4 regions of the Paenibacillus albicereus genome follow, and region 4 is predicted to be linked to each of the others. Evidence: riboswitches for the same ligand, from Rfam matches in the RefSeq annotation. Region 4 holds a riboswitch; each other region holds the start of a gene.

Region 1 (2,195 bases), 2.1 Mb from region 4:
AAAACTCCATATGCGGCTTGGTCTCGCGATAATAGGCCATCCGGTCGGCCAGCGTGCCGGTATGGAATTCGAACTTGTGTCCGTCCGGGTCGGCGAAGTAGACCGAACGCCGGTCCCGCTCGTCCCGCTCCCGCCCCGGCAGGATATCCGCGCCGATGCGCCGCAGCCGGGACAACGCCTCGTCGAAGTCCTCCTCGTTCACAGAGAAGGCCATATGGGTGTACGACAGCCGGATCTCCTCGCGCGGAAGACCCTTTTCTTCGTTCAGAGCCAGCCACAGTCCGTCGAGATCGAAATAGGCGGTCGTCCGCCCGCGCACGAGCAGCCTCGCGCCGAGCGCCTCCCGATAAAACGAGATCGACCGCTCCAGCGACGAGACGCTGAACAGCAGATGATTGATGCCTTGCAGCTTCATGATCGCAGCCTCCTTCTGGCCGAAAACAACGAGCCCGCCTAGGCAGGCCGCTTCGGCGCTTTTTCTATTTCTGTGGCATGGAGCATCAAGCCCCGCTTCCACTCAGCAGCCAGGGAGCCGGATGAACGCCGCCACCGCCTGCCCGAAGTCGCAAAAAGCCCCGGCAGCCTGGCTGCCGGGACCTCGCCTGTGATTCTTATTCCTCGCCGGCGACGTCCTCGCCGTCATCCTCGCCGATCAACTTGCTGTAGTCCTCTCCGGTCACGACGCGGCGGGCGGTGACGTACCGCTTGGCGTAGTAGGATTCGCTCAGCTTCGTGTAGCGCACGCCCTTGTTGGAGGAGTGGGCGAACTTGCCGTCGCCGACGTAAATGCCGGCATGCGAGATGCCGCGGCCGCTCGTATTGAAGAACACGAGATCGCCGGGACGAAGGTCGTCCTTGTCCACCTTCGAGCCGATCTGAGCCTGCGACTTGGACGTGCGGGGCAGCTTGACGTCGAACTGGTTGAAAATGTGACGGATGAAGCCGGAGCAGTCGAAGCCGGCCGTCGTCGTGCCCCCGTACTTGTAAGGCGTGCCGATGACTTTCTTGATCGCGCTGTCGAGATCCGGCGTATTCGCGAACGCGCTGGTGCTGAACGTCAGAAGCATGAACAGGCTGAGCATGGATAAGATGACTTTCTTCACGAGTTGCTTCTCCCTTCGGATGCCTACGAAGTTAGCTGTGGGTTCGGTTGAAGGTTCCCTAGAATCCTCTCTTGCAAGATTCATTCACCCGGTATGGTTCCCCCGTTTTTCTCCTCGAAAATTCGGCACGATGATTCATAAATTTTGGTAAAGGTTAATATTCGTAGTTTCGTGTCGAATCCCTGCCTAGGAATTATTAGAAGTCCCTCATCAAATCCCTTACTTTTCTCATAAATCGGAATAGGCCCTTTCTCCCATATCATCGAATCGCGTCGATTTCCCTCTCGTTCTTCCTACCTAGAGGAAGAAATGGATATTTCCCCCTCCGACTCTGTGAAAATATCCTTTTTGCAGTATGTATTTAATAGGATAATAATGGCACCTTCCGATCGAAAGGAGGCCAGCCGCCGAAGCCGTCTTCTTGCCTTCATCTCTCATCCAAAAAGGAGGACTCTCATGTCCGCAACTTCCCGCTTCAACAAGCCCCGCTTCACGGCGCTGCGCGCGCTGCTGCTCGCCGCGTTCCTGATCGTCTCGATTCTGCCGGGCTCGTTCGCCGTACGGACCGCCAATGCGGCGGATGCCTGTACCGGCGTCGCCGCCTGGTCGGCCTCCGCCGTCTACACGGCCGGCCAGAAGGCCGTGTACGCCAGCACGCTGTACGAGGCCAAGTGGTGGACGACGAACGAACGTCCGGACCAGGCCGGCCAATGGGGCGCCTGGAAATCGCTCGGCGCCTGCTCGTCCACGCCGACGCCGACTCCGACGCCCGGCGTTCCGAGCGGCAAGATTACCGGCGCTTACGTTGCCGACTGGCATTTTCCCAATGTGAGCACGGTGCCGGCCCAGAAGCTGACGCATGTGTTCTACGCCTTCGCTGATGCGGTCAATAACGGCGTGAGCGGAGGAGACGCCTCCAAGCTCGCTCAGCTGACGACGCTCCGGAGCAAAAATCCGAACCTGAAGGTGCTCGTCTCCGTCGGGGGCTGGGACCGCTCGCAGGGCTTCGCCAGCGCCGCTTCCACCGACGCCAACCGGACGGCCTTCGCCAACAGCGCCCTCTCGTACATCCGCGCCAACAAGCTGGACGGC
Region 2 (2,195 bases), 220 kb from region 4:
CCCGTGTCTTCGGCGCGGCGGAAGCCGATTCCTTCTATATACACCCACCATCCCAGCGGGATGACGTCCGGGTCGACTGCAATGGTGCGCCCTTCGGAAACTTTTGCTCCCGAGGCGGTGATGCCGTAACCGGGATCGCCCTTGGATTTGCCTGTAGAGGCGAATCCGGCGGTATACGCGGTCAGGGTAACGTTCGTAAGAACTTTCTTCGCTTTGAGATTGAGACCGGATTTGGTCTGAGCTGCAGTCGGAGATGAGGATGCCGCGGTCAGGACCGCTGGTTTCGGTTTAGGCTTTTCCTTGGTTCCCACCGCCACGACCTTGCTGACGGCTTGTTTCTCCATGGATTTGGCGAGCAGAGTCTTCGTGACCAGTTTGCCGTCCTGGTACACCTTTTCGAAGGTTTTGACGAGTTGGCCGTTCTGGCCGGACTTCACCATCTTGAGCTGCCCCTTTTCCAGGGTAGCGTCCTCCTTGCGGACGACGGTGAACGGAATGTCGTGCGTGGTCTTCATTTGATGCTTGTCGATCCTCATGACGCGGATCGTCATATTGGCTTTCAGCTTGGTTTCGGAGCTTGGGAATATTTTATCCTGCTCCCGAACGTCGATATGGGATTCTCCGATCGCCGCTTCCACGGTCTTTTTGGTGGTCTTTACCTGCAGGGTCTTGCCGTCGGCAAGAATCGTCACCGGCACCGCCTGGTCGATCACGATGCGGTCGCCTTCCTGGAGCGCGGCCCCGAGCGGAGTCGACATCTCGTCATGCGGTCCGACCGCGATCGCCTGCTCCTCCAGCAGCTGCTGGAGCGAGGAATGGCTCGTGCTTACGATTTTTTCCTGCCCGTTCAACACCAGAGAGACGCTTTTTTCCGACGTCCCTTTCAGCAACACCAAAAACATGAAAGTCATTGCGAGTGAGATCGTTAAGCTAAGGATAATCAAACGCAGGTTGTCATGCTTCCATCGCCATTGGAAAGACTTGCTGGATGATCGTTGTACATGGGTTTCCTTTAAGGGGATAGCGCCCACTTCTTCGGTCCTCCTTACATAGCCCCGCCGCCTCGTGTACCACATGATAATTCAAGACGCGACTATTAGGTTTTGTACGTGCCGAGCAGCACGCCGCTGGCAGCCTCGCCTCACCTCCACCGTTAACCCTATGTCGACGTATAATTCATTATTCAAACAAAAAGAAGCCGTCGACAGAGGATCTGTTTCGTGGCTTCCCGGGTGGTCACGATCAGGTGGAAGTGGAGCACGAGGTTGATCTCTCTTATATGCGCTTACGAGGTTAGCTGACGGGTTCGGGCAAGAGAGCTGCCCTATCGCGGCCGGACCCTGCTCATGGTCCCGGCGAATTCACCCCTGGAAAAGTACAGCTTGTCCGGCATCAAGCGACATCCTAACGCGATGTGCCGCTTGCTCCTTTTCGGCTGCATTGGTTCCCCCGTTCTCCCCGATCAGGGAGATTAAGCGTATGATGAACATTCTGCATCACTCAAAGCTCTGTGTTGAATCATACCGTTTCCTTCAAGCGATTGTAAAGACACGATAAAATCCTCTGAGATTCAAAATCGAGGGTTTTCGGACGATGGCGGATGATTTGGCTAAGGAAAGGCCAATTTTTCTCGTCTACAAGCCTTTTTTCAACCGATATCACGCCATTTTAAGAAATTTGGAAACATTTTCTTGCATTTGCCGAAGTGATGGAAACGATTTCTTCTACAGATTTACCTTTTATTTCCGCCGCTGTTTCCGCTACAAGAGTGACGAACGAGGACTCGTTCCGCTTGCCCCGATGAGGGTGCGGAGCGAGATAAGGGGAGTCCGTTTCCAGCAGCAGTCGGTCCAGCGGCACTTGCGCGAGCACCTCTTTGGGGACCCTTGCATTTTTGAAGGTGACCGGTCCGCCGAACGAGATGTAGAAGTTCATGTCGAGGCATTTCTTTGCCGTTTCCCAGCTGCCGGAGAAGCAGTGCATGATGCCTCCCACCTCGTCCGCCTTCTCCTCCCGGAGGATGCGGACGACATCCTCGTGGGCGTCGCGGTTATGGATGACGATCGGCTTGCGGCAGCGCTTGGCGATGGCGATCTGGTCGCGGAACGCCTGCTGCTGGACTTCCTTGGGAGAAGTATCCCAGTAATAATCCAGACCGATCTCGCCGATCGCGGCGACCTTCGGATGGCTCATCA
Region 3 (2,195 bases), 1.5 Mb from region 4:
CCTTGAGGATGCGCTCCTTGGCGAGGCGGTAGCGGAACAGCACGATGTCCTCCTTGCCGCGCAGCATCGCCCACATCGCCGCAGCGAGCGTCATGAACGTCGTCGTCTTGATGCCGCCCCCGGTCGAGCCCGGCGACGCTCCGATGAACATGAGGATAATCATGAAGAACAGGCTCGCCTGGGTAAGCGCTCCGATATCCACCGAGTTCGGGCCGGCGGTGCGCGTCGCGACCGACTGGAACAGCGAGGCGAGCAGCTTGCCGCCCAGGTCGAGCGGCCCCATCGTGCCGGGGTTGCCGTACTCGAACAGGAAGATGACGACCGTGCCCAGCGATACGAGCCCGCCGGTCGCCAGCAGCACGACTTTGGAGTGGAGCGTCAGCCGGCGCTGCCTGCGGAAGTCGACCAGATCGGACAGGACGATGAAGCCGAGCCCGCCCAGGATGACAAGCGAGACGGTGACGAGATTGACGAGCGGATCCGCGACGTAAGCGGTCATGCTGCGGTACTCGCCCATGATGTCGAAGCCGGCGTTGTTGAACATCGAGATCGCATGGAAGATGCCGTAGTAGACCGCCTGGCCGATCGGCATGTCGTACAGGAAGCGGATCGCGTACAGCAGCGCTCCGCAGCCTTCGATGACGAGCGAGTAGAGCAGGACGCGGCGGATCAGCCGCACGATGCCCTCCATCGAGCCCTGGTTCATCGCTTCCTGCAGCAGCAGCCGGTCCTTGAGCGAGATCCGCTTGCGCAGCACGAGCGCGAACAGCGTCGCCATCGTCATGAAGCCGAGACCTCCGACCTGGATCATCAGCAGGATAATCAGCTGTCCCGCGATCGAGTAGTGCGTCCCGGTGTCGACGACGACGAGGCCGGTGACGCATGTGGCGGATGTCGCGGTGAAGAGGGCGTCGATCCAGCGCGTCCCCTGGCCGTCCGCAGTGGCGAACGGCTGCATGAGCAGCAGCGAGCCGAGCAGGATGATGAGCCCGAAGCCGGCGATCAGAATCCGCGGCGGGGATGGGATGAGCAGCTGCTTGAGCTGCAGCCTCCATGCGGTCATAGGCGGGAAGTCTCCTTTTTTTGAACACGACAAAAAGGCACCGGAAACACCCGGTGCCCAGCGCCTGTGTGAGTCCTGTCATGAAGCCTGCGAGGTTAGCTGACGGATTCGGGCGTGACGGCCGCCCTAACCGCCGGGGCATGTCCCCGGCGGCATTCACCCCTGCGGACGGCAGCTGCTCGAGCGGCCGTCCGCGCTGGTTCCCCCGCTTCCGGCGCATCGTCCGGAATTCGGCAGTTTAAAGTTCTATAGGATCGGATTTGATTATATAGGATAAAGGACAGGTTACCAAACGCATCGGCGGGCGATGGCGGCCGATTTGCTTCGTTATTCGGGGCTGGCGGACTTTGCGGCGGATGCTATCCCCATCGCGCTCGCTCTTTTGGCCGCTGGCTCGTCCGCACGCCCGGGCGGCATGGATAAAAGGAAAGCCGCTGTGGTAAGGTTAAACCATGGATCCAACCAGGCAGCGCCATCAGCAAGGAGGACTTCAATGAATTCATCCCGTCTCGATCAAGCTTTTCGAAGGTACGTATGGTATGGCGCGATCGGAGCCGCTTTATTCCTGCTGCTGCAGGTCATCCCTTCGGCAGCGGGGCTCGGCGAGGAGATGGAGCCGGCTCATCCGGTCAGCCGCGAGCAGGCGTTGGCGGCGGCAGCCGACTTCGCCCAGATGCAGCTGGGGTCGCTTCCGCAGAACGCCCATGCCGTGCATCAGGCCGACCGGCTGATGGCCGGCTATGTCGCCAAGGAGAAGCTGGGCAAGACGATGGACAGCAGCGCCGGCCTCAAGGTGCCCGTCGATCTATGGCAGGTGACGCAGAACTTCGAGGACGGCCGGCGGCTGCTCGTCGAGATCGGCATGACGAGCGGCAAGCTCGTCGGCTGGAAGCAGCTGCTCGAGCCGTCCGGCGGCGACAGCAGCGGCTCCCCGCTGGAGGGCGGCGCCCTGGACCGGACTGTGCAGCGGCAGGCCGACGAGCTCGGGATCGGCCAGCTCCGCCGCGCCTTCGCCGGCGAAGGCGACTCCGTCCGCTACGAGGCCGATGGGATCACCGTCGGAGAAGCGAGGCTGACCGTCCTGGCCGAGGGCGAGCGGCTCGAGGGCGAAGGCCGGCTGACGCGATTCCAG
Region 4 (2,195 bases):
TCCTCTCCTCGCAATTCAGCTGCTGGTCCGACAAGCCTGATTCCGGCGGACGTCAGGTTAGTTGACAATCTTTTATCGTCAAGCTATAATCGTGTAAATTCTCTGACAATTTCGTCTTGTTTTTCGGATTCCGATACGGTGTATATAACATCCAGGCCGGAAGCCCAGCGCATCTCCGCTCCGGCAGCGCCCGCAAACACCAAACCTTCATCTGCCGTTGATCTGACGATCATCATCCGCAGCTTTAATGAAGCATAGAAGCCCACGAATGCAGGACATGCTAGAGGAGAGTTTCAATCCAGAGAGAGAGGAAAGAATGAAGATGACTGAAAAAATCTACGCCTACTACGAGCAGCTGCACCAAGCGACCGGCGACCTGCTGGACCGCGCCGGCGCCTATCGCAACGCTCAGGAGCTGGAGTCGCTGCAAAGCGAGCACGCCCGCCTGCGGCCGGAAGGGCTCGACCTCGGCGAGGCCGAGCTGACGAGCTTGATGGGCATGCGCACGAAGCTGCTCACCCTGATGGAAAACTCGCTGTACACCGCCTGATCCGGATCGGATCCCGCCGGCGCGGATGACGCGCCGAATGTGAAACGCCCCTTGCGAGGGGCGTTTTTTTTTGATGGTTCGAATGGAGCGAATACGGACGGGGCGAGGCGCCGTTCGACTCGCGCTCCCGAAGCAAGCGCTGTCAATCCTCTTTTTGAACATGAGAATTATGAGAATATGTCGGGAAAGGGAGGAAAATAGCTTAAAGAAAAGAATACCACTTCCAGAAGAAGTTCAAACATGCCGAGTTCCATGAACATGGAAACGGGGGAACCATCTATAGGGTGAATTGATTTCGCCCTCCTCGCCGCAAGGCAGGAAGGCCGGAGAAATCATAGGGAACCTTCAACCGAACCCCACAGCTAACCTCGTAGGCTCTGGAAGGAGCACCACAGCTTTGAAGAAGAAAGCCGCAGCAATCGTACTCGGACTTGCCCTGCTGTTCACCGCAGGCGCGCAAAGCGCATCGGCAGGCTCCAAAATGGATGGCGTCATCAGCGGCGTCATCGGCACGCCGTACAAAGCGGCGGGCACCACCTCGAAAGGCTTCGACTGCTCGGGCTTCACGTCCTACGTGTTCAAGCAGTTCAAAGTCTCGCTCCCCCACTCGTCCGCGGCGCAATCGGCCATGGGCAAGAAGGTCGCCAAGGACGACCTGAAGGCGGGCGATCTCGTCTTCTTCAATACGAGCGGCAAGGGCGTCTCCCATGTCGGCATCTACGTCGGGGACGGAAAATTCGCCCACTCCTCCTCCAGCCGGGGCGTGACGATCAGCGAGCTGAGCGAGTCCTACTACGCCAAGCGCTACCTGTCGGCCCGCCGCATCATGGACGACAAGACGTTCGAGAAATTCGCGGACGAAGCCGCCGACCAGCCGGACGGCGGTCCGGACGTCGACTAGAGCCTTTCGAGCACGGCCGAGCAAGCCGCAGCAAGCCTCCCCGGAGCGCCTGCTGCGGTTTGTTTGCTTTCGGGCCGGGTATTACGGAGAAGAGCATGACCGGCTGCGTCCGGTCCAAGGAGGCACATCCATGTATCTGTTCATCCACCGCAAGGACCTCCGGGCGGGCGATCTGCGCGCGTTCGACTACGCGGCCAGCCTCGGCATGCCGGGCATCCATGTCCTGATCCTCGATCCGGCGCTGCTCGGAGACGGCCGCGCCGCGTCTCATCCGGGACGGCACTTCCTGCGGACCGCCGGGATGCTGCGCCAGGACTACGAAGCCCAGGGAGCGCGGCTGCATCTATTGCATGGCGACCCTGCCCGAGTGGTGGACGAGCTGCTCGAGCGGGAGCCGATCCGGGAGGTCGTCGTCACCGCCGACCATACGCCTTACGCGCTGCGGCGGGACGAGCGGCTCGCCGCCGTCTGCCGCGGCCGGGGCGTTCGCTGGACGGCGCTGGAGGATGTGCCGCTCGCCGATCTGGACGAGTTCCAGGAGCATACGGGAAGAAAAGAGCCGTACCGCGTGTTCACCCCGTTCTACCGGGCTTGGAGCGGCTATGTCCGCTCGCGGCTCGCTCCGCCCCCGGGCGTACGCGCGGGAGAGCTGCCGACGGCCCCGCTCTCGCTTCTCCGCTGGCCCTTGCCCGCCGAGCTCGCCGCTGCGCTCTCCGCCGCCGTGCCGGAGGACGAGCGGCCCGA

What was found. A riboswitch is a leader RNA that binds a small molecule or an ion and turns the genes downstream of it on or off. The one in region 4 is predicted to bind cyclic di-AMP.
Region 1: it holds a riboswitch for cyclic di-AMP, as region 4 does, so the genes downstream of both, HGI30_RS14710 (C40 family peptidase) here and HGI30_RS01110 (C40 family peptidase) in region 4, are expected to answer to the same signal.
Region 2: it holds a riboswitch for cyclic di-AMP, as region 4 does, so the genes downstream of both, HGI30_RS00140 (resuscitation-promoting factor) here and HGI30_RS01110 (C40 family peptidase) in region 4, are expected to answer to the same signal.
Region 3: it holds a riboswitch for cyclic di-AMP, as region 4 does, so the genes downstream of both, HGI30_RS17760 (TrkH family potassium uptake protein) here and HGI30_RS01110 (C40 family peptidase) in region 4, are expected to answer to the same signal.

What each region holds. Positions count from the first base shown of each region.
Region 1 is NZ_CP051428.1:3,310,379-3,312,573, forward strand. It holds gene fosB (metallothiol transferase FosB) at 1-415, opposite strand, end outside; gene HGI30_RS14710 (C40 family peptidase) at 612-1,103, opposite strand; cyclic di-AMP (ydaO/yuaA leader) riboswitch at 1,108-1,241, opposite strand; gene HGI30_RS14715 (glycosyl hydrolase family 18 protein) at 1,560-2,195, shown strand, end outside.
Region 2 is NZ_CP051428.1:27,103-29,297, reverse strand. It holds gene HGI30_RS00140 (resuscitation-promoting factor) at 1-1,031, opposite strand, end outside; cyclic di-AMP (ydaO/yuaA leader) riboswitch at 1,268-1,488, opposite strand; gene HGI30_RS00135 (TatD family hydrolase) at 1,669-2,195, opposite strand, start outside.
Region 3 is NZ_CP051428.1:3,958,488-3,960,682, forward strand. It holds gene HGI30_RS17760 (TrkH family potassium uptake protein) at 1-1,063, opposite strand, end outside; cyclic di-AMP (ydaO/yuaA leader) riboswitch at 1,134-1,309, opposite strand; gene HGI30_RS17765 (CPBP family intramembrane glutamic endopeptidase) at 1,557-2,195, shown strand, end outside.
Region 4 is NZ_CP051428.1:243,812-246,006, reverse strand. It holds gene HGI30_RS01120 (hypothetical protein) at 1-65, shown strand, start outside; gene HGI30_RS01115 (hypothetical protein) at 323-550, shown strand; cyclic di-AMP (ydaO/yuaA leader) riboswitch at 782-942, shown strand; gene HGI30_RS01110 (C40 family peptidase) at 948-1,451, shown strand; gene HGI30_RS01105 (cryptochrome/photolyase family protein) at 1,582-2,195, shown strand, end outside.